DNA from 2 places in the Paenibacillus sp. JNUCC31 genome. Region 2 is predicted to be linked to the other one. Evidence: riboswitches for the same ligand, from Rfam matches in the RefSeq annotation. Region 2 holds a riboswitch; the other holds the start of a gene.
The links. A riboswitch is a leader RNA that binds a small molecule or an ion and turns the genes downstream of it on or off. The one in region 2 is predicted to bind glycine.
Positions count from the first base shown of each region.

Region 1: another riboswitch for glycine. It lies ahead of sdaAB (L-serine ammonia-lyase, iron-sulfur-dependent subunit beta); the one in region 2 lies ahead of gcvT (glycine cleavage system aminomethyltransferase GcvT).

Region 1 is NZ_CP062165.1:3,927,119-3,943,565, forward strand. It holds gene JNUCC31_RS17065 (PTS fructose transporter subunit IIABC) at 1-1,140, shown strand, start outside; gene JNUCC31_RS17070 (phosphate ABC transporter substrate-binding protein) at 1,635-2,561, shown strand; gene pstC (phosphate ABC transporter permease subunit PstC) at 2,704-3,612, shown strand; gene pstA (phosphate ABC transporter permease PstA) at 3,615-4,502, shown strand; gene pstB (phosphate ABC transporter ATP-binding protein PstB) at 4,515-5,270, shown strand; glycine riboswitch at 5,757-5,879, shown strand; glycine riboswitch at 5,884-6,023, shown strand; gene sdaAB (L-serine ammonia-lyase, iron-sulfur-dependent subunit beta) at 6,135-6,824, shown strand; gene sdaAA (L-serine ammonia-lyase, iron-sulfur-dependent, subunit alpha) at 6,814-7,758, shown strand; gene JNUCC31_RS17100 (alpha-glycosidase) at 7,896-9,650, opposite strand; gene JNUCC31_RS17105 (response regulator transcription factor) at 9,860-10,543, shown strand; gene JNUCC31_RS17110 (HAMP domain-containing sensor histidine kinase) at 10,570-12,060, shown strand; gene JNUCC31_RS17115 (ABC transporter ATP-binding protein) at 12,132-13,046, shown strand; gene JNUCC31_RS17120 (ABC transporter permease) at 13,043-13,759, shown strand; gene JNUCC31_RS17125 (ABC transporter permease) at 13,760-14,494, shown strand; gene JNUCC31_RS17130 (PAS domain S-box protein) at 14,778-16,447, shown strand, end outside.
Region 2 is NZ_CP062165.1:1,713,278-1,729,724, forward strand. It holds gene JNUCC31_RS07260 (helix-turn-helix domain-containing protein) at 1-970, opposite strand, end outside; gene JNUCC31_RS07265 (endonuclease MutS2) at 1,551-3,560, shown strand; gene JNUCC31_RS07270 (cysteine-rich CWC family protein) at 3,655-3,903, shown strand; gene JNUCC31_RS07275 (mannitol-1-phosphate 5-dehydrogenase) at 3,956-5,107, opposite strand; gene JNUCC31_RS07280 (PTS mannitol transporter subunit IIA) at 5,104-5,538, opposite strand; gene JNUCC31_RS07285 (BglG family transcription antiterminator) at 5,535-7,640, opposite strand; gene JNUCC31_RS07290 (PTS mannitol transporter subunit IIBC) at 7,640-9,106, opposite strand; gene gcvH (glycine cleavage system protein GcvH) at 9,621-10,010, opposite strand; glycine riboswitch at 10,357-10,479, shown strand; glycine riboswitch at 10,483-10,583, shown strand; gene gcvT (glycine cleavage system aminomethyltransferase GcvT) at 10,782-11,918, shown strand; gene gcvPA (aminomethyl-transferring glycine dehydrogenase subunit GcvPA) at 11,915-13,270, shown strand; gene gcvPB (aminomethyl-transferring glycine dehydrogenase subunit GcvPB) at 13,375-14,853, shown strand; gene ptsP (phosphoenolpyruvate--protein phosphotransferase) at 15,659-16,447, opposite strand, start outside.

The DNA.
Region 1 (16,447 bases), 2.2 Mb from region 2:
GGTGTCGTTTTGAATCAAGGCAACAGTAATCTTAAAGAAGCAAAAGAAAAAACACGCTTAAAGCAGCCTAAAATATACAGCCATATTATGAATGGTGTATCATTTATGATTCCTTTTGTAGTCGCAGGTGGTATATTGATTGCGCTTTCGTTTATGTTTGGTATTCATGCGGCTGATCCAACTAGCCCGGACTATAATGCTTTCGCCGCTTTTTTAAGTACAGCAGGGGGTAGTGCTGCTTTTGCATTGATGGTTCCTGTATTAGCAGGGTATATTGCGTATAGTATTGCTGACCGTCCAGGTTTAGCACCTGGTATGATTGGTGGGATGCTGGCAACTATTGGAGGTTCAGGATTTTTGGGAGGTATGCTAGCTGGATTTATCGCCGGTTATACGATCCTAGCTCTGAAAAAATTAGTCAAAGGCATCCCCGACTCACTGCAAAGCCTGTCGCCTGTGCTGATCTTGCCATTAGTAGGTTCATTTATAACCGCCTTGATTATGTACTTTGTCATCAACAGTCCGATGGCTTGGATCAATGAGTCGTTACAAGGTTGGCTAAATGGCTTAACAGGATCGAATGCTATTTTATTAGGAGCACTTCTGGCAGGAATGATGGCATCTGATATGGGAGGGCCGATTAACAAAACAGCGTCTGCATTTGGACTGGCGATGTTTGCCAACCAGATCTTTGAACCTTCTGCTGCTCTGATGGTTGGAGGCATGGTTCCACCACTGGGCATTGCATTAGCCACAACATTATTCAAAAATAAATTCTCAACTGAAGAACGTAATGCAGGCAAAGCAGCCTATATTATGGGCGCCTCGTTTATCACAGAAGCTGCGATTCCGTTTGCCGCTAATGATCCATTGCGGGTTATTCCATCCAATATTGTAGGTGCAGCGATTGGTGGAGGAATGTGCATGGCTCTAGGTATTTCATTACAAGCTCCTCACGGTGGGATCTTTGTTATTCCCATTGCGGCAAGTAATCCATTACTGTATATTGTCTGTATTTTAGTAGGTTCCATCGTTACAGCTTGTATGATTGGATTGTTAAAGAAACCTATATATCAACCACAGAGTAATACAAGCGAGCCATCAGAAAAGAAAGCCGTAACCACTATGAAATCTGCATAACTTCTCTAACCAGCTGGTGCCATGCACTGGCTGTGAGGCAGTTTTTTGTTTGTTCTATATATCAGATTGATTCAATATCTACATTAAGTATTTGCACAAAGCCAGCCTTTTATAGGGCTGGCCTTTTTTTGCTTTCTTCCAGGCTGAGGACTGAAATGCCTGGATGCTACCAAACAACAACGAAGTAGTGGAGGAGACGGAATCGATTCTGAAGAAGCGAAGCGTTCGCCTTTGTTTCTGAATTTTACCATTTGGAATATTAGATCAAAAAAAATTTGGAAACAACAGCGATCGGAAGAACGATCCGGAACCGGAACGGTCGCTCGAAAGTTGATTTAACCCAAATATTTCAATCCGCAGCCCACATTTTTAACATTGCGTTTACAAAACAATGATTTTGAGATGACATAACAAAACTACAATGAGTAAAGAGTTGATGGTGATCAAACAAATTCACAAAACGCCATCACTAATTTGGGGGAGGAAAACAAAACATGTTTAAAAAGTTGCCGTTTATTTTGATGACCTTAACGTTCGTACTGGTGCTCGCAGCATGCGGATCGAAAAATGACGCAGGTACTGATGGTGCCGCAAGCAATGGTGCAGGCGAAACCGCTACTGAACTCAGCGGGAACATCCTGGCTGTTGGTTCAACAGCACTGCAACCTCTGGTAGAGCAAGCTGGACAAAAATTTATGGCAGTTGATGAATATAAGAACGTAACGGTACAAGTTCAAGGCGGCGGTAGTGGTACGGGTCTGACACAAGTATCCGACGGACAAGCTACAATCGGTAACTCTGACGTATTTGCAGAAGAGAAAATCGACGATGCAGCAAAAGTGAGCGAACTGAAAGATCACCAAGTGGCTGTAGTAGCAATCGCTCCTGTAAGCAACAAAGATGCAGGTGTACAAGACTTGACGAAGCAACAACTGATCGACATTTTCTCCGGTAAAATTACGAACTGGAAAGATGTTGGCGGTAAGGATCAAGCGATCGTTATCGTAAACCGTCCTAGCAGCTCCGGTACTCGTGCAACATTTGAGAACTTTGCACTGGGCACAAAAGTAGAAGATATCCAAGGTTCGATTCAGGAAGATTCCTCCGGTACAGTTAAGAAGCTGGTAGCTGAAACTCCGGGAGCTATTGGTTATCTGGCTCTGTCCTACCTGGATGACAGCCTGCAAGTGTTGAAATACGAAGGTGTAGAAGCGACGGTTGAGAACGTAGAAGCAGGAACTTATCCAGTATGGGCTTACGAGCACATGTACACCAAGGGTGACCCTGACGCAGCAACAAAAGCATTCCTCGATTACATCCTGAGTGATGAAATTCAGCAAAAAGACGTGACTGAGCTTGGTTACATCCCGGTATCCGGCATGAAAGTAAAACGTGATGCAGCAGGCACTGTGACGAAATAATCTTTGAACTTGCGCATACAGCGAGAGAGGCGGACCCAGGTCCTGCCTCTTTGCGCGGTTTGCTCTGGATTTATCCCATATTTTGCATGAATTCTACTATAGAAGGATGGTTGTTATGGAACAGACCGAAGGGGGAACGGTAATGAACAACAAGTTGAAATCGCGCCGGCCCTTGAGAGAAAAGCATTACTGGGAAGAGTGGACGGGACGAATCTATACGTCGATTTGTGTCGTTTTCCTGATCGTTGTCATGTTTTCCATCGTTTATTTTGTAGCGTCCAAAGGGTTGTCGACCTTTTTCCAGGATGGCGTAAGTTTGAGTGAGTTTTTATCCGGTAAAACGTGGAATCCGGCGGGCGAACCCGCTGCCTATGGGGCGTTACCGTTCATTACAGGTTCATTCATAACAACATTTCTCGCAGCACTGATTGCAAGTCCGCTTAGCCTGTGTGCTGCGCTCTTTATGACGGAGATCGTACCAGGTAAAGGTAAAAAAATATTGCAGCCTGCGATTGAGCTTTTGTCAGGTATACCTTCCGTTGTGTACGGTTTTATCGGACTAAGTGTGATCGTGCCTTTGCTGCGCAGTATCTTTGGTGGAGCCGGCGTCGGGATTGCAGCCGGATGTCTGGTTCTGTCTGTTATGATTCTGCCTACCGTAACCAGTATTATGGCGGATGCATTGTCTGCCTTGCCTAAAGGTCTTCGTGAATCTTCCTACGCCTTGGGTGCGACTCGCTGGCAAACGATCTATCGGGTCATTATTCCGACCGTTCTGCCTGCCTTGCTGACAGGGATTGTACTGGGTATGGCTCGCGCATTTGGTGAAGCCCTTGCTGTACAGATGGTCATCGGGAATGCACCGCATGTACCGACATCCTTACTCGAATCGGCATCAACGTTAACAAGTGTAATTACCCTGAGTATGGGTAACACCACGATGGGTTCTGTTCATAACAATGCACTGTGGAGTATGGCGCTTGTCCTGCTGGTGATGACCTTTGTCTTCGTCATTCTGGTTCGCCTGCTTGAAAGGAGGAACCGGGTATGAAAATGAAGGCTAAAACGGTAGATAAAATTGCAACTTCGGTTATCGTTGTGCTGGCCCTGTTCATTGTTGTTCTTCTGCTCGGCTTGCTCGGCTTCATTCTGATACGGGGGATTGGTCAGATTAACTGGCACTTCCTGACCAGTGCACCACAGTTGCTCAAGGGCGGCGGCGGGATCGGCCCGCAGCTGTTTAACTCGATCTTCCTGCTTGTTCTGACCTTGATTATTACTATTCCGCTTGGATGGGGTGGCGGTATTTATATGGCTGAGTACGCTAAGCCGGGCCGGATTACAAGCTTTATTCGTCTGGTGGTCGAAGTGTTATCTTCCTTCCCGTCCATCGTTATTGGTTTGTTCGGACTTTTGCTGATCGTTAATACATTTGGTCTGGGCTTCTCCCTGTTATCGGGTGCCATGGCTCTTGCCATATTTAACCTTCCACTGATGGTGCGTACAACGGAGCAAGCGTTCCGAGCCGTACCGAAAGAGCAGAAGGAAGCGGGTCTTGCACTTGGATTGTCCAAATGGAAGATTATCACTTCCATTCTGTTGCCTGTGGCTTTGCCCAGCTTAATTACAGGTACGATTCTGGCATCGGGCCGGATCTTCGGTGAGGCAGCAGCCCTGATGTTCACGGCGGGTATGAGTAGTCCTCCGCTCGACTTCACGGATTGGAATCCAACGAGCCCAAGATCACCAATCAATCCACTGCGTCCGGCAGAGACACTGGCCGTGCACATCTGGAAAGTGAACAGTGAAGGCATTGGCCCGGATTCCAAAGAGATAGCAGCTGGCGCTTCAGCCGTGCTTGTACTTCTCGTCCTGGCGTTCAATCTGAGTGCACGCTGGATCGGTCGGGTGGTTTACCGCCGCATGACAGCTTCGAAATAAGGAGGAACCAACATGGCCATACCTTTCGGTACGGAACAGTTAAGCATATATTATGGGCATTTCCAGGCAGTGAAGCAGATTAGCCTGACGTTTCCCGAAGCGAGTGTGACGGCGCTCATCGGGCCTTCCGGCTGTGGGAAATCCACATTCCTGCGGTCGCTCAACCGGATGAACGACGAGATTGCCGGTTCCCGCACGGAGGGACATATCTGGATGGATGGCAATGATCTGAATGAACCCGGCACAGATGTAATCAAGCTGCGCCAGAAGATTGGCATGGTGTGGCAGAAGCCTAACCCTTTCCACAAGTCCATCTACAACAATATCGCGTTTGGCCCCCGCTACCGCGGTATCAAGAGTAAGAAGGCACTGGATGAGATTGTGGAAAAAAGCTTGCGCCGCGCTGCGCTCTGGGATGAGGTCAAGGACAGACTGAATGAGTCAGCCCTGGCCCTCTCGGGCGGACAGCAGCAGCGGCTCTGCATCGCCCGCGCATTGTCAGTTGAGCCGCAAATTTTGCTGCTCGACGAACCGGCATCTGCGCTTGACCCGGTATCCACGGGCAAGGTTGAGGAACTGATCTCGGAGCTCAAGAAAGAGCTGCGGATCGTGATTGTTACCCATAACATGCAGCAGGCGGCACGCATCTCGGATTATACGGCCTATTTTTACCTGGGAAACATGATTGAGCATGGGGATACGGAGCATATTTTTACCAACCCGGACAACCGTCTGACGCAGGAATATATTATGGGACGTTTCGGTTAACTGTTATATTGGGATAGAGTATGAGATAGATTTATAGAGATAGAAGGAAGCGTAACTCCCGGGCGAGATCGTTTGGGGGTTATGCTTTTTTGTATGATCCTTCATATGGAATAGTTTTCCATAATAAAAACAATCATGCTACGATATTCGCACGTACCACTCTAATTTGATACAAAGAAGGCGATGAATACCCGAACCGTTCTGTGGATCGTAACATAAATAGTACTAACCACAGATATGGCTCATCGAAAATAAAACAATCATAATGTATGCGCTTTCGGGATGAAACGCATTAACACATTCATGTGATGAAAGTTTACAATTTGTTGATTTTTCCTGTGTGTAAAATGGAAAAAAGTAAAGATTAACAAAGAAATCGTTAAGTTTGTTGACACTGATCTTCCGGTCGATTAATCTTAATGAGAAAGTAGTCAAAACTTCAATTATCGTTCTGGTACAAGATCAGAATGGTTCCATACAAGCGAATGATAGCGAGCGGGAGAGACCTGGGCAGGCTGAGTTATGGCTGGCATTCAGGCACCGAAGGAGCAAGCTGCTGCGCACCCGGCGCAGCAGTTAATCTCTCAGGTAAATGTACCATCGTTGGACGCAACTCTGGAGAGTGCGCGAACTGCGCCACCCAAGGGGTATATGATCAAGCGGCAAGGGTTTGCAAGGTGCGTCACCTGTGAAATACAGGGAAGGCATCTAACGTGCTTCTTATCATGAAACTCTCAGGTATCGAGGACAGAGAGAGGGCTCATAGCCTTCTTCTGTCCTTTTTTGATGTCATCATTCAGTAATAAAGGAACATTATGGGCGTAGGTCTGGATGAAAATGACGATTATAAATGGAGGGTTTGCGATGCGTTTTAAAGACGTTTTTTCAATTATTGGCCCGTCGATGACAGGGCCATCAAGTTCACATACGGCTGGAGCGGCACGATTGGGACGAATTGCCCGTCAGTGGCTGGGATGCACGCCAGAACGGGCCCGGCTTACTCTGTACGGCTCGTTTGCCGATACGTATCAGGGGCACGGCACGGATCTCGCGTTGATCGGTGGTCTGCTTGATTATGTCACCGACGATCCGCGTATCCCGGATGCAGAGCAATATGCTGAGGAAGCGGGCATGGAGGTTGAGTTTTTCACAAGCGGTCTGCCAGCTCCCCATCCGAATACGGTCAAGATTGAATTGTGGCATGGGGAGCGCAAATGTTCTTTAATCGGTGCATCCATTGGTGGTGGCAGTGTATCGGTTCATGCCTTGAATGATTTCCGGGTACAGATCAGCGGAGAGTTTCCGACGCTTGTTCTGCGTCATTCAGACAAAGCTGGGGTTCTCGCTTCGGTAACGTCCACAATCAGCTCGTCAGGTGTGAACATCGGGTATATGCAAGTTGATCGGAAAGCCAGGGATGGTGAAGCCTTGACTGCGATGGAGATGGATGGTGTGCCAAATCCCGAGATGTTGAATCGTCTGCGATCGCTGGACCATGTACTTGAAATTCGCGTCATCGATTTGAAGAGAGGAGTGGAGCCGGATGCGGTTTAAACATCTACATGAACTGAATACCATCTGTACAGCGGAGTCCAAAACCATTGCCGAACTGATGATCGAAGAGCAGGTTCAGGAAACCAATACTCCAAGAGCGGGTGTTGTGCAGCAGATGTCGGATTACTATCAGGTGATGAAGGAAGCTGTACACAAAGGACTGACAGAAGATACGACATCACGAAGCGGCTTGACTGGCGGAGACGGCAAAAAAATGGCCGAGTACATTCGCCAAGGTGAGACTTGCTCTGGAGATGCTTCTGCATTAGCTATGGCGTATGCCCTGTGTGTATCTGAAGTGAATGCCTCCATGGGCCGGATCGTAGCGACACCGACAGCGGGCTCCTGCGGCATTATTCCAGGTGTGTTTATCAGTTCCCAGGAGCGGTTTGGCTGGAGTGACGAGCATTTGGTAAACGGTCTGTTCTGTGCTGGTGCGATTGGATATGTTATTGCCAACAACTCGTTTATTTCCGGTGCGGAAGGCGGCTGTCAGGCGGAAGTAGGTTCAGCAATCGGCATGGCTGCGGGTGCCATGGTTGAACTACGAGGAGGTACACCAGAGCAGGTTGTCCATGCGGTAGGTCTCGCGTTAAAAAATACACTGGGCCTCATCTGCGATCCGGTTGCGGGCCTCGTGGAGATCCCGTGCATCGTCCGTAACGGACTCGGTGCGGTAACCGCGCTGGCTGCGGCCGATATGGCACTAGCCGGGGTGCGCAGTGCCATTCCGTCAGACGAAGTTATAGATGTCATGCTTGAAGTGGGCAGTGCGATGCCAAGCAGGCACCGTGAAACGGCTCAAGGCGGGCTCGCTCAAACGCCAACAGGACGGAAAATGATGGAAAAGCTGGCCAAACCGAAGGCGAAGCGTGCAGAACCTGAGTCTGAGTCTGAGTCTCCTGGTGAAAATGAACCAGAAGCTAAGGCATAATCTCCTTAAACGCGTCAGAATGAGTTTCGCAACAAAAATCCTGATGTTAAACTGTGACTGTTCCAATGATCGATCCTTAACGCCAAATAAGCGCTCAACAGATCCGTTACAGGTCTCTGTAGCGCTTATTTATCGTATTACACGGGATTCGAACTTAGCACAGCGTATCCATATGCGGGCAGCTCGACCGCCAGAATACCCTCTTCCTTCGCTGTACGATAATTCTCTCCAAATAATTCCTTCCATTCCCTGTTACCCGCTTCCAGCTCGACGATAGCCGTTTCTTCCGAGCGATTGAACAAGATCAGAATGCGTTCCTCGTCACTTTGCCGTTCCAGGACCAGCTGGCTTCCTTCGGCACGGGCCTGCAGGAATCGAACGCGGCCTTCTGCGCGCAGGGCAGGATGAGCATGGCGAAGTGCAATGAGCTGCTGATAAAAGGTGAACAACTCGCGGTCCTGCTTCGCTTCGTCCCACTCCATGCATTTCCGGCATCCCGGATCAGCGCCGCCATCCAGCCCAATCTCGTCCCCGTAATAGATACACGGTGTGCCCAGGTAAGTGAACTGGAACAGCGCTGCCAACTTCATCTTGCGCTGGTCACCTTCACATAGCGTGAGCAGCCTCGGTGTATCGTGGCTGTCCAGCAGGTTGAAGGCCACTTCGCTCGCCTGCAGCGGATAACGTGACAATTGTCGGCCGATAGAGTCCGCGAACGTCTCGGCATTCATTTTATTTCTCACAAAGAAACCATTCACGGCATCGGTAAACGGATAGTTCATGGAGGCATCGAACTGGTCACCTTGCAGCCAGGCTGAGGATTCATTCCATATCTCCCCGAGAATGTACGCATCCGGATTTGCAGCTTTCACCACTCGGCGGAAGTCACGCCAGAATGCATCATCCACCTCATCCGCGACATCCAGTCGCCAGCCGTCCATACCCACTTCCTTAATCCAATACTCGGCAACCTTGAGCAGATAGTCCTTCACCTCGGGATTTTCCGTGTTCAGCTTCGGCATGTGAGGCTCAAATCCAAAGGTCTCATAGGTAGGGATGCCATCCTTCACATCCAGCGGAAATTCATGCACATGGAACCAATCCTTGTACTTGGACTTCTCCCCGTTCTCCTGCACGTCCACAAATGGCGCAAACGTCTTCCCTGAATGATTGAATACCGCGTCCAGGAGCACCCGGATGCCACGTTCATGACACAGCTTGACCAGTCGTTTGACCGTGTCTGCATCACCGAAATGCTGACCTACCCGCAGATAATCCTCGGTATCATACTTATGGTTGGTAGTTGCTGCGAAGATGGGGGTAAAATATATAGCGTTAATGCCCAGCTCGCTAAGATAGTCCAAATGATCCATCACACCCTGGAGGTCACCGCCGAAGAAATTAAACGGTGTAGGTTCGCCGCCCCAAGGTTCGACATTCTCCGGATTAAGTTCAGGATTGCCATTGGCAAACCGCTCGGGGAAGATCTGATAGAAAACAGCATCTTTCACCCAAGCAGGTGGTGTAAAAACAGCACCCGGATGAATATACGGGAACTGAAACATTTGCCCGGGATCGTCAGGTTCATGTTCCTGAAAATCCGTTTCGGACATCCAGATCTGCTCGTCTCCACTTTTTAGCAAAAAAGAGTACTTCAGGCGATGATATGGTGGCTTTATTTCACCCTCGTAATAATCAAACATGGAGTCAGATGCGAACTTGGCTAAAGGAATCAGTTCTTTGGTATTGTCCCATGCGTATTTGTCACCCGTCATGGCGTAGACTTCGGTGAGATCATTCTTTTTGGCGCGCAGACGCAGACGAACGGTATCCTTGTCGTAGGCGTACGCCCAGTTTCGCTTGGGTTGATGATAGATGGCTTCCAGCAGCATGTTGAAATTCCTCCCGTATATACCCTTTGTATGTACTTCATGGACCTCATGACATGATATTTCTGAATCTGGAGATTAAGGTATAATACAAATAAAAGTAACGGAGTCCCCGTTGTACGGTGCATCGCTTCGTTCATACATACAGCTTACTCCATTATGTTTAGATATATAATTAACCCAAAGGGTGCAGAAAGGAAACGAATTTACGCATGAAAACAAAATTGTTATACATTGAAGACGATACGGAAATTGCGACATGGGTCAGAGCTGACCTGGAGGAACGTGGTTATGAGGTCATATGGCTCGGAAGTGGAGAGGGCGCGGGTGAAGCCGCCGGAGGCTGTTCGCTGATTATTCTGGATGTCATGCTGCCGGGGCTGGATGGATTTACAGTCGGGCAGCGGCTCAAAAAGGAACATCCTTCTGTGCCCATCGTCATGCTCTCGGCCAGAACGTCCATTGACGACAAGCTGCATGGGCTCGATTTTGCCGATGATTATGTAACCAAGCCGTTTCATCCTGATGAACTCGCTGCCCGAATTGAAGTGCAACTGCGGAAGGCGGGAACGGATGTCTCGTCCGAAACCGTCGTAAAGCTGGATCATCTGTCCATCTATGAGAAGGACCATCGGATCGTCAATGAGGAAACCGGGGAAGAGATTATTTTATCAGGCAAACAATTTCATATCTTCGCCTATCTGCTCAGGCATATGGGCATGATTCGCACAAAAGAACAGATCTACGAGGCTGTTTGGAATGAGCCTTATCTCGACGGGGACAAGACACTAATGGTACATATTCGACATTTGCGCGAGAAGCTGGAGCTTGATCCGGCGAACCCTGCCATCATTCAAACGATCCGCGGTGTAGGGTACCGCGTGAAGAAGCCATGAGGTGGAGATCCGGAGAACGAGAGAGGATGAAGGGAGAAGGGCGTAAGGACCGAATTCCGGCAGGGAAACGTAAGCTGCGCTTTGGAAGGTCCCTGATGTCCCGTTATATGTTGCTGATCCTGGCGGCGGTTTTATTTGTTCCGGTTGTTCTTCCGCTCACATCCATCATTTACGTTGTGGTGGTGAACAATACCAATATAGAGAATACAGCCCCCTATGGGGACTCTACGAAAATCAGCAACTTGTGGTCCAGGGAGTCCAAGGAACTACATGGGGCTACACCGGAAGAGATTCATAAACGATTGGAACAGCTACACGGTAAATATCCAAAATCGTCAATGTATTATGTGAACAAGAAGGGCGAAACGGCATATATACTCGGAGGGGAAGACGTTAACGTAACGGAGTCAACGCAGGCCGGAATAACGGTAACCACGTTGAAGTGGGCACGGAATGACAAGAATGCGGCAGTGACCCGAATTCCTGACTTATGGGATGCAAACTCTGCCCTCGAATTTATGAAGGAAGCCTCCTATCGTGATCCACTTACGGTGGTTTCATTTGTGGGAGGCGACAACGAGGACAAGGGTCAGGGCTTTATGGTAATTGAGGTACCCCGGTATCTGTTGGAAAAATCGCAGAATAATTGGCCCATGGAACTCTTGTATTTGGGCGTCTTGATGATGATCATCCTCCTGTTGTTCATCGTCATGTCGATCCTGTTCTTTGCGCGAATTCGCAAGCGACTCATTCGGCTGCAGACGGCAATGATGACTCCGGGCAAAGAAGGCATTCCGCTTCCTGTGGACATTCTCAGATCCGACGAGATCGGACAGTTGGAAGAATCATTCAATGCAATGGTGTATCAGTTGACAGACAGCCGTCACCGGGAACGGGAGGAAGAACAGTTGCGCAAACGTCTGGTTGCGGGACTGTCGCATGATCTGCGTACGCCGCTGACTGTAATTCGTGGACACATGCATTCACTTCACAAAGAGCCGCTAAGCGCAACTGCGGACAATTCATTGCGCCGGATGGAAGCCAAAATGGATGACTTGAGCGGACTCATTGATAACATGTTGTCTTATAACCTGCTCGCCAGTGGGAAATATACTCTGAAGCTGGAACAGAAGGACATCCTGCGAATTGTCAGGGAGGCCGCAGCGGCTTGGTACCCCGTTTGGGAGAAAGAACAATATGAGATTGATATTGATCTGCCGGAAGAACCATTAATCTGGCAGGTCGATGAGCAGGGCATGCGCCGTGTTCTCGATAACCTGTTTCAGAATGTGATTCGTCATGCAGCCTGCGGAAAATATATCGGCATATCGACAAGTGTGGTTCAAGGAAGAGTTGCTCTTGTTATTCAAGATCGGGGACCTGGACTCCAGGAGGATTCCGATACCAAAGGAACAGGCCTGGGCTTATCCATTGTGGATCTGTTGATTCGAGAAATGGGACTGCGCAAGCGGCTGGATAGCTCACCGGAAGGGGTCCGTATCTATATCTATTTTTAAACTAAACTTAAACTTGGAAAGAACTCCGTTTTAACCTTGGAAGGTTACGATGTTATCCGAGGTGATTAACAGTGAGTAATAACATTATTCAAACCGCTAATTTATGGAAAACTTATCGGGATCGTGCGGCGGTCCGTGAGCTTGACTTGCATATTAAAAAGGGAGATATTTACGGCTTCCTGGGTCCCAACGGTGCCGGAAAGACAACAACGATTCGCATGCTTCTTGGCTTAATCAAGCCAACCAAAGGAGTCATCCGTATATTCGACAAAGATATCCGCAAAGATCGCATGGATATTCTGCGGCGTGTAGGTTCCTTGGTTGAATATCCATCGTATTACGGACACCTGAACGCGGTGGAGAACCTGGAAGCCCTGCGCCGGATTATCAATGTACCCAAATCGAGGATTGACGAAGTGCTCTCCATTGTCGATCTGACCCGCGACGCGAAACGCTCGGTGAAAGGATACTCTCTTGGCATGAAGCAGCGTCTGGGTATTGCCAGTGCATTGTTGGGCGAACCGGAATTGCTTATCTTGGACGAGCCCACGAATGGACTCGATCCTGCGGGAATTCAGGAGATTCGGGAACTAATCAAACGCATGCCACTGGAACATGGCATCACGGTCCTCGTTTCCAGCCATTTGCTGAGTGAAGTGGAGCAGATGGCAAGCCGTGTCGGCATTATTCGTGAGGGCAAGATGGTGCTTCAGGATACCATCGCGAATCTGCATAGCCAGACAGGCAGCTCCATTCGACTAACCGTATCCGAGCCGGAAGAGGCGATGAAGCTTGCAAGGGAGCAAGGGCAGTTCGGCGAGCGGCAAGGAGCAGCCCTGACGTTCCCTTATATGGATAATAGTGCAATCGCCTTGCTGGTACGCCGACTGGTCGAGCAGGATCACGCGGTCTATCGCGTGGAAGAGCATCGTCAATCACTGGAAGACCTGTTCATGCGGGTCATCGGTGAGGGGGCGAACGTATGACAGGCCGAGCATTATCGTCCGATTGGCTCAAAATCCGCGGCAAAGGTATCTGGTTCCTCGTGTTTCTGGCGCCCATTGGGCTGACAGCGATGCAGGCGTTGAACTTCGGATTACGTCTGGATTATCTGAAACAGCAGTATGGGGATAATCTGTGGGGCGGCTTATTGAACAATGTGGTTGTGTTTGTACCCCTCGCTTTGATGTTGGGGGCGACTATTCTTAGTTCAATGATTGCCAATGTTGAACATGAGCAGGGATCATGGAAACAGCTTCTGGCATTACCCATTCCGAGAACTGCCGTGTATCTGGCAAAATTCATGCTGGCTTGCATCTTGCTTATCGTCTCCTCTTTATTGTTAACGGTGGGGGTGGTAGGTCTGGGGCTCGTGCTCGGATTCGATGCCAGTGAGATACCATGGACGGATACCATCAGACTGGGGCTGCTGCCTTTGGCCGGGGCGCTTCCTGTATTGTCATTGGAGCTATGGCTCACGATGGTCACCAAAAATCAGGCACTTCCCGTAACCCTGGGCATTATTCTCGCCGTGATGGGGATGTTCTCGCTCAGTATCTCACCGTACTTCCCGCTTGCTTGGGCACAAATGGCCTGGAATGGACCCCATTCATGGATGTATGCAGGTATGGGTATAGGTATGGGCTTGCTGATCATGTTGCTGGGTATGATTCACTTCAGCCGGAAGGATGTGGCCTGAATGAGCTTTGCCACAACCTATTTCCGGATTTTGTCCGCTGAGCGGCTGAAAATGGGCAAGTCTCCCGTGTGGCTTCTGATCCTGCTGAGTCCCTTAATTGCGCTGCTTATTGGGCTGTTATCCACCCCCTCCGGGAATTGGCGTGTATTGATGACAACAATGGTCTTCCTGCATGGTTTATTGTTGTTGCCGATTCTGACTGGTGTATTTACTTCCTTTGTCTGCCGCTTCGAACATGCAGGAGGAGGCTGGAAACAGATGCTGGTCTTGCCGCTCACCCGTACAGGCGTATATGCCGGCAAACTGACAATCGTGCTGCTTCTTCTGGCGGGGACGCAACTATTGTTGCTGGGTTCCATTTTGCTTGCTGGTCAGCTTCAGGGGTTGACAGCTCCTGTTCCATGGGGATTCCTTGCAGAGAAGTTGTTGTTGGGCTTGTTCGCCTGTTTGCCGCTTGCTGCTCTGCAGATGTTTGTTTCCTTGGTATGGAGCAGCTTTGCGGCGCCGCTGGCATTGAATTTTGCGTTGACAGTACCCAATATTCTGATCGTCAACTCGGTCACTTTTGGCCCGTATTACCCTTGGGCGCAGCCAATGATCTTAATGACGCCGATGGAAGGCGAGGGATTTGGAGCTTACAATGTTCCACTCGAGACCATGCTGACGGTAGTTGGAGGCAGTGCTGTACTCTTCATGCTTATCGGCGTTTTATATTTTAGAAAAAAAGAAATTTGAGTGACAAGAAACCATCCATAAACTCGCATACAAAACTTCCCTTCTACAAAGAAAAGGCATATGTCATCATGAATGACGGCATGTGTCACTAGAGGGGATTTTTTGTCGTTTTAACGGGATTTGGTGAGGAGCTTGTAAGCAAAATTGAATTGGAATCTGGTAAAATATAAAAAGGTGTTTCTATCCCGCTTAACCTGGTTATTCGAGGGTAAGCCTATTCTTCCGGAAGTTATTATGATCCGGTGTTATATGGATTGAAGGCTAAAGAAAAGAGGGGTAAGCCTTGGATATTAATAAAACGGAAACTCTGAAGCGCATTATTTCTGAGGGGAGTTCTTACCGATCACTGTTTTTTAACCACCCGGATGCCATATATGTGATGGACATCCATGGAAATTATATTGATGCCAATCCCTCTATTGAGCGGATTTCAGGGTATACATTTGAAGAACTCCGTCGGATGAATCGAGTGGGGATCTGTCCCCCTGAGAGTGAGGAGTTACGAAAAGAATATATTCGTGAGGTACTGGCTGGACATTCAGTTAGTAATTCGATCACATTTTATCATAGAGATGGTTCTCTCAAACATGCCGAGATTACCTATGTGCCCATAACGGAGCAAGAAGAGATCGTTGGGATATACGGTATCGCCAGGGACGTAACCGAGATGGTAGAAGTGGAACGTAAATTGCAGGAAACGCAGGAGAAGTATCAGATGCTGGCTGACCATGCTCAGGACCTCATTACTACAACCTCCCTGGACGGTAAGCTGTTATACGTTTCCCCTTCTGTCTATCCGTTGCTCGGATATCGTCCAGAAGAGGTGACAGGAAGGTTTCTGAGGGATTACTGTCACCCGGAGGATTACCCCGTGTTACAGGAATTGTCATTGAGCGGGAATGGCTGCAAGATGCGTGTGCTGCACAAGAAGGGGCACTACATCTGGATGGAAACATTGGCGAAGCCAGTGGCCGGAGAGTTGCACAAGGGCACACAGATCGTAAGTATCAGTCGTGACATTACACAGCACAAGGATGCAGAAAGACGTCTGCGGGAGAGTCGCCAGCGTTACAAATCCTTATTTGAGCACAATCCGGCTGCGGTCTACTCGTTGGATCTGGTAGGGAATTACAACGCAGTGAACCGCAATTTGGTAAAAATGCTGGACATCCCTCGAAGCCAATTGATGGGTCAGTCCTTTCTTTCTCATCTGGATCAGAGTGAAGTTCACGCCGGAAAAGCTTATTTTGAACTGGTCAAACAGGGTAAACCCCAGCATTATGAAACAAGGATCGTGAATGCCCGCGGCCGAAAGATTGATGTATCCATCATTAATGTCCCCATTATTGTGGATCAGGAACTCGTGGGTGTGTATGGGATTTTGTCCGATATTACGGAGCGTAAGGACTATACGGAGCAGATTCAGGAGCTTAGCAAGCAGCATGCGCTGATTCTTAACTCGGTTACAGAGGGAATCTATGGATTGGATGCAGAGGGGATTACCCGATTCATGAACCCGGCTGCGGCATCCATGTTCGGTTATACAGTAGAAGAGTTTATTGGCAAAAGCTCACATCCCATCATCCACCATTCACGTGCAGATGGCAGTTACTTTCCCAAAAAAGAATGTCCTATTCAGATGACGGTGATGGATGGGCAGTGCCGTACGGTTAAGGAGGATGTGTTCTGGCGTAAAGACGGAACAAGCTTCCTGGTGGAATATCAGGTTACACCGATCATCGATGAGGGTCAGATCCAGGGCGCCGTTATCGTGTTTAATGATGTGACAGGCGATCGTGAAATTATGCGCGCCAAGGAGACGGCCGAACTTGCGGCACAGGCCAAGTCGGAATTTCTGTCCATGGTCAGTCACGAGATTCGTACACCGATGAATGGAATTGTAGGCATGACAGAATTGTTAATCGGCACCGATCTATCGGAGGAACAGCGTGA
Region 2 (16,447 bases):
CCAGTCCCGTCATACATAACATGATCAGTGTAGCCACTCCTGTAACCAATGCAATTTTTTGCGACTGAGCGGTAATCTGCCCCAGGGACACCACTGAGACATATAACCAGCCATTGAGCGGCGACTTTCTGTAACTAACCGCAACCTGACTTCCCTCCACCTCAGCGTTGAAGAATCCCTCCGCTAGACCCGTCGTCTCCACTTTCTCATGAATTTCCTGATTGAGCATATCGTATTTCCCGTCTTGTTCCATATCATTCAGAAAATACTTCTGGTCCCGATCGAGCACATACATATCACCAGAATTCGGATTTCGACTTAGAAATGTGCTAAGCTCCGCATCCGCAAGATCGATCACGAGTAGACCCTTAGGTTTCACATTAGTAGGCACCATCGGGATTTTGAACACCATGCTCACCACATTGTCCGATGATATAAGAGTAGGCGGGGGTTCCTGTGCTGCTTCACCCATTCCGGCAGAAACCGGAACACTTTCTTTGGCTGAGCTCCTATTTTGAGTGACCCAGAACAAGCTGTTTGTATATTTTAAATAGGAGCCAATGCGGTCCCGGATACTGAAATCATCCACTTTTCCAAATGATCGCATTGAAACGACCCAATCTTCATCCAGATTGACGAGATAAGCCTGATCGATATTGGTAACCGCCTGCAGATTGTTGAATCCGGACGTCAGATCACGTATTTCCTGAAATTCGCTGCTGTCCAGCGGTTTCTTCATCGCTTGTAATACCAATGGAGAATTCACATATTGGATGGACGACAATTGCAGGCTGCGCAATACTTGCTCTACCCGCATTTGGGTCTGATGCAAAATCTGCAGATTACTCTCACGCACCTTCTGTTCAATGTCACGCGAAGCAATCGAATACGAGACTGAACCAATCACAATCACCGGAAGGGCTCCAAGGATCATGGTAAAACAAAGCAGACGCAGCAAGTATTTAGGCAAAAAGAGCATCCTCCTTTGTATGTATTTTGCATTATTTAAGCGAGAACGCTTTCGGAATGGACTTCCGGTGCAATGCAAAAAGGTTGTATAATATCGCTTTCATTGGATTAATTTACTATTGTTATTTTAAAACCCATTGTTATTCAAGTCCACTATTTATTCTTGAAGGTTGACTTAAAGGTTATTTCCAGTTTATATTGGTTGCATATTCCTCAATCAAAGGAGAGATTTTGATGTCGGTGAGCGTTCTTAACTAACCAAGTTTCATATTCAGGAGTTTGGCCTTCGATTCACTTGTGCCTTATGGCATACGTGTGTTTCATGATGCGCCGTAACCCCTGTACTTAGTTAAGAACAGCGGATATCATAAATCGCCTCCGGGATTGTACGTGTCCGGGTCTATTTCCGCGCTGTGTTCAGCGTGGATTTTTTTGTATAGACCTGTAATGGGCCCTGCTTTCCCCTACGTTAAGGGCGGAGAATGACGTTTGTTCATTCTCCGCCCTTTTTGCGTTTTTCCAGGAATATGTTCCATCGCTTTAACCGTACTTCCATTTTAATTCTCAAGGAGAGATCAAGAATGAATGAAAACACGCTAAACAGTCTGGGTTACCCCCAAATCCAAAAAAATCTTGCAGCCTGTGCCACATCCTATTTGGGCAAACGTTACGCAAGAGAAATGAGACCGATGCTTGATGCACGTCTGATTGAAATCCGTCTGGAAGAGACGGCTGAAGCCGCAGCTTTGATTCGCTTTGGCGCCAGTGTTCCTATTCCTTCACTGGAAGGGATGGAAACCATTATGGACCTGCTCGGTACCGGTTATTTATTTAGTGAACGTGATTTCAGCCATCTCTCCCAATTTCTGCGCAGCTGTGTACAGCTTATGAAGTACATGGAAGCGAAGTCCGAAGCTGCTCCCACAGTCAGCCGTTATGCTGCATCAATGATGGGAATGGAATCCCTGTTAAGCGAAATTGAACGCTGCATCCACAGTGGACGCATACAGGATCAGGCCAGCAAAGAATTGGTTCGCATCCGCAAAAAAATGACAGTAAATGAAGAACGCATGAAACGCAAGCTGGATTCTCTGGTAAGCAAACACCGCTCCATCATGCAGGAAAATGTCATTAGCCAGCGCGGTGGAAGAACCGTGCTTCCCATTAAGAAGGAGTTCCGCAAGCTCGTTAAAGGCAGTGTGCTGGATGAATCAGGAAGCGGTCAGACCGTATATATTGAACCCGCTGAATTAGTAGGTTTGCAGATGGAACTGGCTTCCCTTCAAGCCGAGGAATCACGAGAGGAAATGAAAATTTTAGGTGACTTGACCTCTCTGGCAGAGTCCTATCATCGTGAAATTGCGCTAAATACTGAAACGATAGGTATTCTGGATTTCCTGTTTGCCAAAGCGAAATATGCAGCGACGATGGACGGTCGTATTGTACACGTAAATGCCAATGGAAGGGTTCGGATACAGAATGCCCGCCATCCGTTCATGGGCGCATCCATGGTTCCGCTTGATTTTGCAATCGGTCACACCTATTCCTCCCTCATCATTACAGGGCCGAATACAGGCGGCAAAACGGTCGCCCTCAAAACATTGGGCCTGCTCACCCTCATGATGCAATCCGGTCTGCTGGTGCCTGTTTCTGAAGGTGGCGAGATGGCGGTATATCGCGAGGTTGCCGTTGATATCGGCGATGGACAGAGTCTGGAGCAAGCACTCAGTACCTTCTCCGCTCATATTCGCAATATGATCGGCATCCTGGAGCAAGCCGATTCATCAACGCTTGTGCTTATTGATGAGATGGCTTCCGGCACGGACCCCGGTGAGGGAGTAGGCCTCTCCATCGCCATGCTGGAGGAACTGCATCACCTTGGAGCTACAGTGGTTGCCACAACCCATTTTGGTGAAATTAAACATTTTGCGGCTGCTACGCCGGGTTTTGAGAATGCACGAATGGAATTCGATACGGTCTCGCTCCAGCCTCTTTATCGATTGCGAATTGGAGAAGCTGGGGAAAGTTACGCCTATTCCATCGCGTTGAAGTTGGGAATGCCACAGCGCATTATAGAACGCTCCAAAGTCGTTTCAGATCAGGGTGTCTCGCGACATGTGTCTCCCAACCTCACTCCATCCGTGCCCATTGTGAACTCTGCGCCATCGCCAAGAAGCAGCACAATGGAACAAGAGCACTTAAATAAAACAAGGAACACAGTGAAATCTGTCAACCCGTCCGCACAAACTGGAACAAGAAAGCAATCCGATAGGTCTGAAACATTAGAACCCACTTCCCCTGCCAAAGCATTCCGTAAAGGAGATCGCGTGTATGCAGCCTATCTGAACCAGTCAGGAATCGTCTGTGATCTGGAGGACAGTCGTGGCAACATCGGAGTTATGCTGCGAGGACGTAAAGTCAAAATTCACAAAAAACGCCTGACTCTGCATATATCCGCACAGGAACTTTATCCAGGCGACGACTATGACCTCGACATTGTGCTGGAGACCAAGGAAAACCGAAAGAAACGAAAACTGATGGGTCGCAAACATGTGGAAGGACTGAAGATTGAATTGCCTCCTGAAGAATAATCATAGGATTGGTATAATAGGTTGAGTCAGTATACAGTAATTAGCCTATCGATCGTTAGTGGTTAACTATTCACAAGGGGGAAGGAAGACCCGTATGTCTATTGAGCAAGATACAAAGAAGGTGACACCAGAAGTCCTTGTATGTCCTTTATGCGGTGAAGCTAATGGCTGTTCCTATGCAGCAGGCCGTCCTCACTCAGAATGCTGGTGTAACGAAGCCGTGTTCCCAGAAGGGGTATTTGACCGCATTCCAGCAGAACAACGCAGGAAGTTCTGTATATGTAAGACATGTCTGGATACGTATAAAAAGAAAGCAGAACAAGAAGAAGAGCCCCACAGTTAACCCTGTGAGGCTCTTCCTCTGTCCATATTACGTTGTATTGGAATGAACATTGTTACTTTTTCATTTGATGATAGTGCTCTACAGCCTGCTTCAGTACAGGATGGCTCTCTTCCATGGACGTATACTGGCTAAGTGCTGCTTCAATCCCTTTTTGCTGGATCGTAGTCTGAAGTTCCACCGCTTCCGGGTCTTCGGGAATATCAAACTTGCAGGCAGCTGCCATTCCCATCGCCAGATGCGTTGTCTCCGTTCCATACTCGTAAGCCTGGAGAGCCGGACGAACCAGGCGGTCATTCGGGGACAATTTCCGCAGCGGTGAACGTCCTACACGAGTTACCTCATCCGTCAGATGCGGGTTAACGAAGCGCTCCAATATTTTGGCAATGTACAGCTGGTGATCATCCGCATTGAATCCAAAACGCTTCACCAAAACTGCCCCGGTTTCCTGCAAGGCCCCATATACAATAGATTTGACTTTTTCATCGGCAATAGCCTTCTGAATTGTATCAAACCCGTTCTCATATCCAATATAGGCGGCAATACAGTGTCCAGTATTTACGGTAAACAGCTTCCGTTCGATATAAGGCTCCAGATCATCAACATACATTACACCCTCAACCGGTTTGAACGCAGGAGCCATTTGTGAACGGTCAACGACCCATTCATAGAAAGGCTCTACCTGTACATGCAACGGATCTTCATGATGCTGAATCGGTACAATCCGGTCTACGGCTGAATCTGGAAAGTATACGTACTGATCAGCAAGTTTGCGGATATGCTCATCCAGCAAGCCATATACATGTTCTTTCAACTGAGTGCTGGCTCCGATTGCATTTTCACAGGCAATAATGTGAAGAGGCTCGAAGACATCCCCCGTCCCCAGTCTGGCCGTAAGACCTTTGGCTATACCGGGAGCAATATGTTTCAGTATGCCTACACCCACTGCGGTTGTGATCAGTTCAGCTTCTGCAACATTTTGAGCAACGGTATCCAGATTGGTTCCATCGATTGCGCTCACACCAGTGACGTTCTCCAGATCCTTGGCCTCGTTAGCCAGTTCAACGGTGTACTCTCCGCGCTGCTGTAAAGCCGTAACCAGCTCCTGATTAACGTCCGAGAATACTACCTTGTATCCTGCACGGGACAGGATCAAACCGATGAAGCCACGTCCAATGTTACCTGCTCCAAAGTGAAGGGCCTTCATAGTTCCATTTCACTTTCCAAAATGGTGATGACTTCTTCGGCAGTTTTGGCCTGACGCAGTGCTTCCATATTCTCTTCCTCCGCACAGATCACTGCAATGCTGGTCAAAATCTCCATATGTTCCCCGCCCTGAGCGGCGATACCGATCACCATATATGCTTTTTCTTCCCCAAAATCAACACCCTGCGGGAACTGGATCACCGATATACCTGTGGACAGGATAAAGGATTTGGATTCCTTCGTGCCGTGTGGAATTGCAAGTCCATTTCCGACATACGTGGAGACAATTTCTTCACGCTCCAGCATTTTGTCAATGTATTCAGCGGTGATATGACCTGCGTCTTTCAAAATCTGACCTGCCATGCGAATCGCTTCATATTTGTCCTGAGCCGTTGCATTCATGATGACTTTATCTTTCGTTAACACACTCATGTTTGTATACCTCCAATTTCGATTTTGCTGCGGTAAAATCCCGCAAGCTCTCGGGATAAATAATGAATAAGATCATCCCGGTTCCCTTTTTCAAGTAATGCAATCATTTCTTCCTGTAACAGCAGCGCACTGATCTCACTTAGTACCTCCAAGCTTTCCTTGGACAACTCTCTGGGCCCAAGCATCAAGAGCACGTGACTGACACCTGCCGGGTCTTCGGGGGTACGCAGAAGCGGCTCTGACAACTGGAAGAGCGTGATCGAAGGCCTGTAAATGCCATCACTGCGTGTATGGAACAGCGCGAGCGAAGTCCCCGGAATTTTCTGGCTTCCAACTGCTTCACGCTCCTCCAGCAGCCTGGCAATCTCTTCTGGGTTATTCAACACACCGGATTGATGCAACACGTTGCACATGGCGTTGGCCGTTTCATAAAATCCAATCTCCTGATTATCCAGCGGGAACACCTGAAATTTACCAATAATCTGCACGATTTCAATCAGTGTAGCCTCCAGTCCAACCGGATCGGCGATACGGCCTGTTGTCCTTGAAACCGCTTCAGGTGGGGGACTATGTTCCCGCTGAAGCGTCGTTGTCCTGATGAAATGCCTTAAGCGTTCACTCTCTTCTGCTGTCAGCAGTGGGCTTACCTTGTAGTATTGATGTTTATCCATTGGCAGATCGACTGTAGAGAGAACCAGATCATATTCCGCCTTCGGTATACGAGCTGCTTCATACCATGACACGCTGTCCACAATTCGAATTTCGGGAATTTCCTTGGACAGACGGCTCGATAACATCCGTGAAGATCCGATCCCGCTGGTACAGACGACGACAGCCCTGACTTCACGCTTTAGTACCCGCAGCCGTTCAATGGAAGCACCGAAGTGCATCACCAGAAATCCAATCTCCTCATCTGGCACATCCGTATTGGGCCAAGCCAGTTGGACCGCTTCTTTCACATCCTCAAACAATGATTCATAATCCTTGCGGATTTGCTGAAGCAATGGATTACGGATGTGCTGACGTCCCTCCATGCGTTCCAGCACCGGCTCCATATGGGCAATCAGACCTTCACGGAGCAGACGATCCTCATGGAACAAATAATGGGTCTTCTCCTGCATCCGATCTGTGAGGGAACGAACCATATCGAGTAAGACCAAATCGTCTATAGGCAGCAGACGCGAGGAATGAATTGATTGCTCAATTTCAATCAGCAACCTGTGAAAATAGGCCTGTTCCTCTTTGGCAAACTCAAGTCCAAGCTGGGCAGACAGAACACCGCACAAGCGGGAAGCCAAGTATTCCGGTACCTTCTTCTCGCCATCCAGCAGATATCCGCCGTTCTTATTGTCCTGATGAAGACTCCGCCCAATGCCAAAGCCTTTGCGGATACGAACAACCGCTACGGACAATTGAATCAACAGCTTCATGTATTGCCGCTCCGGGATATTTTCTAACCAATCGATATCCGGTTGCCACAACGCATTTTCTATTGTAAGTACATCCTTATGCCCTATCATTCCCAGAAGTTTGCTGTTTACCTTGGAGACTCCCTGCTCCACATGTCTTCCGAACAGATCGGATTCATCCAAGTATTCAAGAGCGAGCGCAGATATAGCCATGCGATGTGCTATTTCGCTTCCATTGATCTTGACCCCATATCCGCGCCTGCGAACCAGCTTCAATCCCGCCTGGAGAATACGTGGTTCAAGGTCATCCAGATCATTGCTTGCCGTAGACACAGTAACCTTCAGATCTGAGGCCAGTGCTAGCAACTTCACAGGCTCAGCTTCATCCAGCAGAATACAAAGCATGAAGAGTTTACGCTCTTCGGGCGTAAACTCCACATATTCGTTCAGCTCAAGTTGTTGTCGCAATACAGCCAGATCATCGGAACCGGGATCGATTCGGACCCCGGTTCCCGATTTTTTTTCCAATTTCATGCCAAGGGGCTCAAGCCACTGTTCAATCATCTGCAACTCCCGATGTACGGTACGGGTACTCACTTTGACCGCAACAGCTATTTCGCCAGCAGTTACCTCATGCGGGTGCTCCAGCAGGAACTCCACGATTTCACGCTGTCTCCTTGTAATATTGCTCATCAGGAGTCGGATTTGAGGCGCTCCACCAGTGCCTCATATTCAGGACTCTTCAGGAAGTTATCGATGGAAATATGCTCTGCATTTGGAGCCACCGTTTTGGCCCGCTCTGTCAATGTTTTCTGTGTGATGACAATGTCGGCATCTTGCGGAATTTCACTGATTGCCGTGTTGGTTACAGCGACATCCACACCGGCTGCCTTCATTTTCTTCCGCAGAATCGAAGCTCCCATGGCACTCGAACCCATACCTGCATCACAGGAGAATACAATTTTATTGATATCCGTTTTTACTGCCGAAGAAGCAATATCGGCTGCACGGTCAGCTTCCCGATTGTCTTTATCAACGGTGAGGTTACCCGTTTTGCCCTGGTTTTTCATATCCTTCATACGGTTAGAAGCACTATCCAGATCTTCGTCGTCCTTCTGTTTACCTGTTTTGAGCAGTACGGATGCCACAAGGAAGGAGATAATCGCAGCTACAGCTACCCCTGCCAGCATGCCAAGATATCCACCCTTAGGTGTTAACAACGAGTAGGCAATAATACTTCCCGGTGACGGTGCTGAAACCAAACCAGCTCCTGTCAGCATGAAGGTCAATGTACCTGCTACACCACCAGCCATCGCAGCCAGAATCAGTATCGGTCTCATCAGAATGTAAGGAAAATAAATCTCGTGAATCCCGCCAAAGAAATGGATAATTACAGCACCTGGAGCAGAAGATTTAGCTGACCCCCGACCAAAGAAGCAGTAGGCCAGCAAAATGCCGAGTCCAGGTCCTGGATTGGATTCAAGCATGAATAAAACGGATTGACCCAGTTCTCTTGCTTGATCTGTACCAATCGGTGTCAAAATCCCATGGTTGATGGCATTGTTCAGGAATAATACTTTTCCTGGCTCAATGATCAGATTGACCAGCGGGAGAAGACCGGCATTCATCAAGGTTTCTACCCCGGCCGATAACACCTTGCTAATTGCTTCAACGAAAGGACCGATGCCTTTAAGGGCCAGAAGGGCCAAAATCCCACCAATAATACCAGCGGAGAAGTTGTTAACCAGCATCTCAAATCCGGATTTGATTTTGCCCTCGACAGCCTTGTCAAATTTCTTAATGACCCAGGCTCCCAATGGTCCGGCAATCATGGCACCAAGAAACATCGGAATGTCACTGCCCACAATCACCCCGATGGTCATAATCGCACCGACTACACCACCACGTTGGCCGTGTACCATGGTACCGCCTGTGTAACCGATCAACAAAGGCAGCAAATATTTGATCATTGGATCAACCAGCAATGCAAAATCTGCGTTAGGGAACCATCCTTTTGGAATGAACAATGCCGTAATCAGACCCCAGGCGATAAATGCACCCATGTTCGGCATAACCATACCGCTCAGGAAACGTCCAAACTTCTGAACGCCGACCCGTATTCCTCCGCTTTTTTCGGATTTTGCGTCCACTGAACTCATATCGAAAACCTCCTCAACATATTAAACCTTCATTCTACTGAATTTTTGACAATGATGATGATCCAGACGAACAAGGTATAAATCTGAAATAAATCTTCATTTCACAAACATATCGTAAATGAAAACGGTATCTTCCACAACGAAATGAAAACCTACTTCCGTCATGAACGTTGATGACAAGATTTAAATTTGAAGGTTTGTCCGATTGATTTATCCTTTTAGCTGAAATGAATCTGTCATATTCCCTTTCATGTATCATTCCCACGAATAACCCCATTTTAATGACGTGTAAAATGTAAATATATGCCACGCCCATGCTGCGCGAATAACGGAAAAAAGGCGCAACTGCTCATCCTGTTTCAGATGAAGCAATTGCGCCTAAACTATGGTCAAATCATCAGTATCACTAACTGCACATATTTCAATGGATTACTCTTTTCACGTTAAACGGGCGTTCGTATCAAGCTCTAGCTTAGCTCTTCACCCTGGAATCGTAAAATAATGTAAAATAATATTATTCCGTGTGTTTACGATATGCGTCCGCATTCATCAATGTGGACAGTGCTGCTGTCAGATCGCCCTCAACACGGATCTCAATCATCCAGCCTTCCTCATATGGAGAGTTATTAACTAGCTCCGGGGAATCCTGCAATGCGTCATTCACAGCCACAATGGTTCCACTTACAGGAGAAAACAAATCCGAAACGGTTTTGACGGATTCAATCGTTCCAATGCTGTCTTCTGCCTTTACATCCGATTCAAGGTCAGGCAATTCAACAAACACAATGTCACCCAGCTGATGCTGCGCGAACTCGGTAATGCCAATACGTACGGTATCCTCCCCTACGGTCTGCACCCATTCGTGCTCTTCACTGTACAGGAAATCACTTTTCAATTCGCTCATCGATATCCGCCTCGCTTTTCATTAATGAGTGCATGCGCTTCTTTGACCTTAACCTTTTTCCCAGAACATAGCGTATGATATTTCCCAATCAAATGTCAAGATACCTTACAAATTATTTGATTTTCTTTCTTATATGCCTGTAACTCAAATGAACACTCCCTACATATAATGGTGAATATTAGAAAAGTAAGCGCACTCTTTAAAAATATACGAACATTATAATTTAAATTAATAATATCATTCGGATTTTTTCTCAATTTCTATGATATCGTTCTTGACATCAATAGTCGATTCAGGCTTTAATGAGAGTAGTAAATGTGTTTATTGGTCTATGCAATGCCCGCGGATGAATGTAAAGGGAGAGATTACCCTTGACACCCGAATCAGGGTGTACATGCGGTAACGCCGAAGGAGTAAACCACCGACAAGCGGAGGTGAATCTCTCAGGCAAAAGGACTTTTACGGGACGCAACTCTGGAGAGCATCTATTCGCCCTGTGTGGGCGTTACGATCACCCAAGGGGAAACCTGCTGCATCATGCGGCGGGGTAACTCTCAGGTACCAAGGACAGAGCCTAAGAATACAGCGTGCTTCTGGCATGCCTATTCTTTGGCCTGTCCTTTTCCTTTTTCCCAAAAAAAACGAAAACAGGTTATAGAGCGGCACTGCCTATAGCGTCTTCACCTTACTTTTATAATAAAAGTTGATGCCAGATTCATTGCTCCACGGTTATACACTCGGCCGGTTGACGGCCCATAACGAGGTGATTGGATGTCCGATTTGCTTAGAACCCCACTCTTTCCACTCTATCAGCAATATGAAGGCGTACGATGCATTGATTTTGGCGGCTGGGAGCTCCCGGTACAATTCAGCGGAATTCAGAAAGAACATGAAGCGGTGCGAGAACGTGCCGGACTGTTTGATGTATCCCACATGGGTGAATTCACTGTCCAAGGGGAACACGCGGAAGCTTTTCTACAGCACATGACCACCAATGATGTAACAACACTCGTTACCGGTCAAGCCCAATACACGTTAATGTGTTATCCGGATGGCGGCGTGGTCGATGATCTGCTGATCTATAAACTGAAAGACCAGCATTATATGCTAGTGGTTAACGCCTCCAACATCGACAAGGACTGGGCATGGCTGCAGCAGCACATGATGCCAGGCGTAACAATGACCAATGATTCAAATCAGACGGCGCTCCTTGCTCTGCAAGGTCCGCTAGCAGTGGACATTCTCGGGACGGTGACAGATACCGATGTGTCTTCGATAGAGCCCTTCCGTTTTGTGTTGAATGCGGAGGTATGTGGGGTTACATTGCTGTTATCCCGCACCGGATATACCGGTGAAGACGGCTTTGAGCTCTATGTTCCTGCCGAACAGGCCGCTGCGGTCTGGAATGGATTGATGCAGGCGGGAGAAGGTCATGGACTTGTCCCGGCAGGACTGGGTGCCCGGGATACGCTGCGCTTTGAAGCCAAGCTTCCCCTGTATGGGCAGGAATTGTCTGCAACCATTTCGCCGCTGGAGGCTGGTGTGGGCATGTTTGTGAAGCTGAATGCCGAACCTTTTATCGGACATGAAGCCTTATTGCGACAAAAAAATGACGGGCCTGTCCGCAAGCTGGTCGGTATCGAAGTACTGGAGCGCGGCATTCCCCGCCCCCATTATCCGATTTACGCCGAAGGCGCACAGATTGGTGAAGTGACTACAGGCACCCAATCGCCTACGCTGAAACGCAATCTGGGGCTGGCCTTGATTGACAGCAAATATGCTGCACTGGGTACCCCACTGGAGATTGAGATTCGCGGCAAGAAATTGAAAGCCGAGGTTGTGAAGACCCCTTTTCATAAACGGACACGTGCACCAAAGACACCTACTCAAGGAGCTGATCAAGCATGAGCAAGCACCGCTACATTCCCATGACTGAGCAGGATCAGAGTGCCATGTTGGCAACCATCGGTGTGGAAACGATGGAGGATCTGTTCCATGACATTCCACAGGAGATTCGCTATCAGGGCGAACTGCCTGTTTCCTCCAAACTCGATGAATATGCACTGACACGTCATATGTCGAAGCAGGCGGGAGCGAATGCCAACTTCGAGACACACGCCAGCTTCCTGGGCGCAGGCATTTACGATCACCACGTGCCCTCTGTCATTAATCATGTCATTTCCCGTTCCGAGTTCTACACTGCCTATACGCCCTATCAACCCGAGATCAGCCAAGGAGAATTGCAGGCGATTTTCGAGTTTCAATCTTACATCTGTGAGTTAACAGGCATGGCTGTAGCCAATGCCAGCATGTACGATGGTGCAACTGCATTTGCGGAAGCAGGCAATCTGGCCGCAGCGGCAACCCGCCGCAAACAGCTGATTGTATCGCGTACCGTGCACCCCGAATCCCGTCAGGTATTGCAAGCTTATGCACACGGCCTCAATTTGGAGATTGTTGAGATCGGGTACCAAAATGGTGTAACAGACTGGGATGCCCTGCAAGCTGCCGTGTCCGATGACACCGCAGCCGTTATGATTCAGAGCCCGAACTTCTTCGGCGCCGTGGAAAATGTAAAACAGGCCGCAGACCTGGCGCATGCGCACAAGGGTCTGCTCGTGGTCAGTGCCAACCCGCTGTCGCTGGGTCTGCTGGAAGCCCCAGGCAAGCTGGGTGCTGACATCGTCGTTGGCGACGCGCAGCCTCTTGGCATCGCCGCTTCACTCGGCGGTCCAACATGCGGATATTTTGCCGTATCCCAGGCTCATATGCGCCGGATTCCTGGCCGAATTGTAGGCCAGACCACGGACCGCAACGGCAAGCGTGGCTTTGTACTCACGCTGCAAGCACGGGAACAGCATATTCGCCGTGAAAAGGCGACGTCCAACATCTGTTCCAACCAGGCTTTACTCGCGCTGAGCGCCTCTGTCTATATGTCCATTATGGGTAAACAAGGCATGATCGACGTCGCTGATTTGAATTTGCAAAAGAGTCATTATGCCCTTAACACGCTTACCGCAATTCCAGGGGTTTCTCTTACGTTTACTGCACCTACCTTCAATGAGTTTGTTGTCCAACTGCCTGAAGGAACGAATGTGGATGCCCTGCAACTGAAATTGCTCGATGCAGGTTACATTGGCGGCTATGAGCTTGGACGCGATTATCCAGAGCTCGCCGGACATATGCTCATCGCCGTTACTGAACGACGCAGCAAGGAAGAGATCGACGAATTCGCACGTGTAATGGAGGGATCGCTGTGACTCAAGAAACGACAACAAAGACAACGACGACAACTTCAGCAACAGGCCACTCGGAAACAGTAACCTCAGTCTCCACTTCGGGCCAAACTGAAACAGTTACGAACATCTCTGCCCAAGCTGCCTCTCCAGCACCGGAGCAATCATTGATCTTTGAACTCAGCAGTCTGGGTCGGGTCGCGTATTCCTTGCCAGAATGTGACGTTCCCCGGCAAGCTGTCGATTCGCTGATTCCCCGGGAAATGCTGCGGTCGGAAGCAGCAGCGTTGCCTGAGGTTTTTGAAGTGGACGTCATTCGTCACTACACTGCCCTCTCCCGTCGCAACTTCGGGGTAGATAACGGATTCTATCCACTTGGCTCTTGTACGATGAAATATAATCCGAAGATTAATGAGGATGTCGCCCGTTATAACGGATTCGCGAAAATCCATCCATATCAGCACGAATCCAGCATTCAGGGTGCACTTGAACTACTCTACACGTTGCAAAATGACCTTGCAGGCTTGACGGGCATGGATGCTGTTACGCTGCAACCTGCTGCTGGTGCACATGGCGAATGGACCGGGCTCATGATGATCCGTGCCTACCATGAAGGTCGTGGTGAACAGCGCACCAAAGTCATCGTACCGGATTCTTCTCATGGCACCAACCCGGCAAGTGCAACCGTAGCAGGTTTCGAAACGGTAACGATACCATCCCGCGCAGACGGTCTGGTAGATCTGGAGGCACTTCGCGCAGCTGTTGGTTCGGATACCGCAGCGCTGATGCTGACCAACCCGAACACACTCGGACTTTTTGAAAAAGACATTCAGGAGATTGCCTCCATCGTGCACCAGGCTGGTGGCTTGCTGTACTACGATGGAGCCAACTCCAACGCCATTATGGGTATTACCCGTCCTGGCGATATGGGCTTCGACGTAGTGCATCTGAACTTGCATAAAACGATGAGTACTCCGCACGGCGGAGGTGGACCTGGGGCCGGCCCGGTGGGCGTGAAGAGCCGCTTGATTCCGTTTTTGCCAAAACCGATGGTCATCAAAACGGATGAGGGTATGTATGCATTCGATCGCGAAGGGGATCAATCCATTGGCAGGGTCAAAGCGTATTACGGCAATTTCGGTATTCTGGTGCGTGCCTATGCCTACATTCGTACCTATGGACCAGAAGGCTTGCGCCGGGTATCGGAATGTGCGGTGCTCAACGCCAACTACATGATGGCACGTCTTGCTCCTTACTACGAGATTCCGTATCCAGGCGTGTGCAAACATGAATTCGTGATGTCTGGCCGGGGATTAAAACAGTATGGTGTACGCACACTGGACGTCGCCAAACGTTTGCTTGATTTTGGATATCACCCGCCAACCGTGTACTTCCCGCTGAACGTTGAGGAGTGCATCATGATCGAGCCGACGGAAACCGAGAGCAAAGAAACACTTGATGGGTTCATCGATACGATGATTCGCATTGCCAAGGAAGCAGAAGAGACCCCTGAACTGGTACTCAATGCCCCTTATGGCACACCGGTTACCCGTCTGGATGAAACTACAGCAGCCCGTAAGCCTGTTCTGAACTGCGCTTGCAGTTAATCAAATCATTGTTCTCACGAAAGCTCTTGCTGATAATTCCAATCAGCAAGAGCTTTTCGAGTTGACTCCTCTTTACTAATGTCACGGTTCCTGCTCATCTTCATCCTATTAGTGCCTGTCTCATGTTCAGGCAAGCTATGCTCCGATGTATACCAGCGTCCAGGTCTGGAAGCCCGGACTTTCGGATGCCTGCGACGGATAGCCTGTGACGGATAGTACCAAGCCAGAAAATGTTCTAACGAACCCAGGATGTCTTATTTGACCTCCGCAGGCGACTCTTTCAATTCTTAGAAACATCAGACACGTTATTTCTCTAAATACCCTCACAAAAATGCTAATAATGGCTGTAGATTCCGACATAGCGTGTATCAGGTTCTTTAGATATCTGCAGGTACTTCAAATCCCGGAATAAGATGTCACAGATTCCTTTGCACTAAGCACCTATTACTGAAAGCTTCCCCCCAGTGCTAATCTCTTAGCTTTTATCCCTTAGCTTTCCTCTCTTAGTTCTTTGCACTTTCGCTTATGAAGTACGCATCACTCTCCTACTGAAGAACGCAACCTCGTATTTCAGAATATAGCGCATTTGTTTACTTTAACCACGTTCAGTCGCCCTTCAGTTCTCAGACCGAGGTTTAAAGACAGTTTGATTACACACTAGAGTCCGAATCACATTGTCCTGTTTATCACAAAAAAAGCCGATATCCACAATGAATCGCGGATACCGGCAAAACCGCTGCACGACTGCAGCACTTTATCGGAAAAAGAAACCCTTAAAATCGGGTGGAAACCCCATAAAATTACATTACGCTTGAATGCTTTGAACCAATTCAACAACTTGTTCAGCCGTTTGCATATCCAGAGCTTTGGCAGCCAGTTCCTGCATATCCGCACGGGACAGCTTGGTGATCTGACTGCGAGCTGGCAGAATGGAGGTTGCGCTCATGCTGAACTCATCCAATCCAAGACCAAGCAGCAATGGAATTGCTGTTGCGTCTCCAGCCATCTCTCCGCACATGCCAGCCCACTTCCCTTCACGATGCGCTGCATCGATTACCATCTTAACCAAACGCAAAATGGCAGGGTTGTAAGGTTGGTACAGATAGGAGACACGCTCATTCATACGGTCAGCAGCCATGGTGTATTGAATCAGATCGTTCGTTCCGATACTGAAGAAATCAACTTCTTTGGCGAATTGATCCGCAAGAACTGCAGTCGAAGGAATTTCGACCATGATGCCCAGTTGGATGCTGTCTGATACCGCAATACCTTCAGCTACCAGTTTTTCCTTCTCTTCGAGCAGGACTGCCTTCGCTTCACGGAATTCGCCCAGTGTTGCGATCATTGGGAACATGACACGCAGGTTACCATGTACGCTTGCACGCAACAAGGCACGCAATTGTGTACGGAAAATATCCTGACGGTCCAGGCACAGACGAATTGCACGGAAGCCGAGGAATGGATTCATTTCTTTTGGCAGATCCAGATATGGAAGCTCTTTGTCTCCACCGATGTCGAGTGTACGAACGACAACAGGTTTGCCCTCCATTTTTTCCAGTACCGCTTTGTAAGCATTGTACTGAATGTCTTCGGA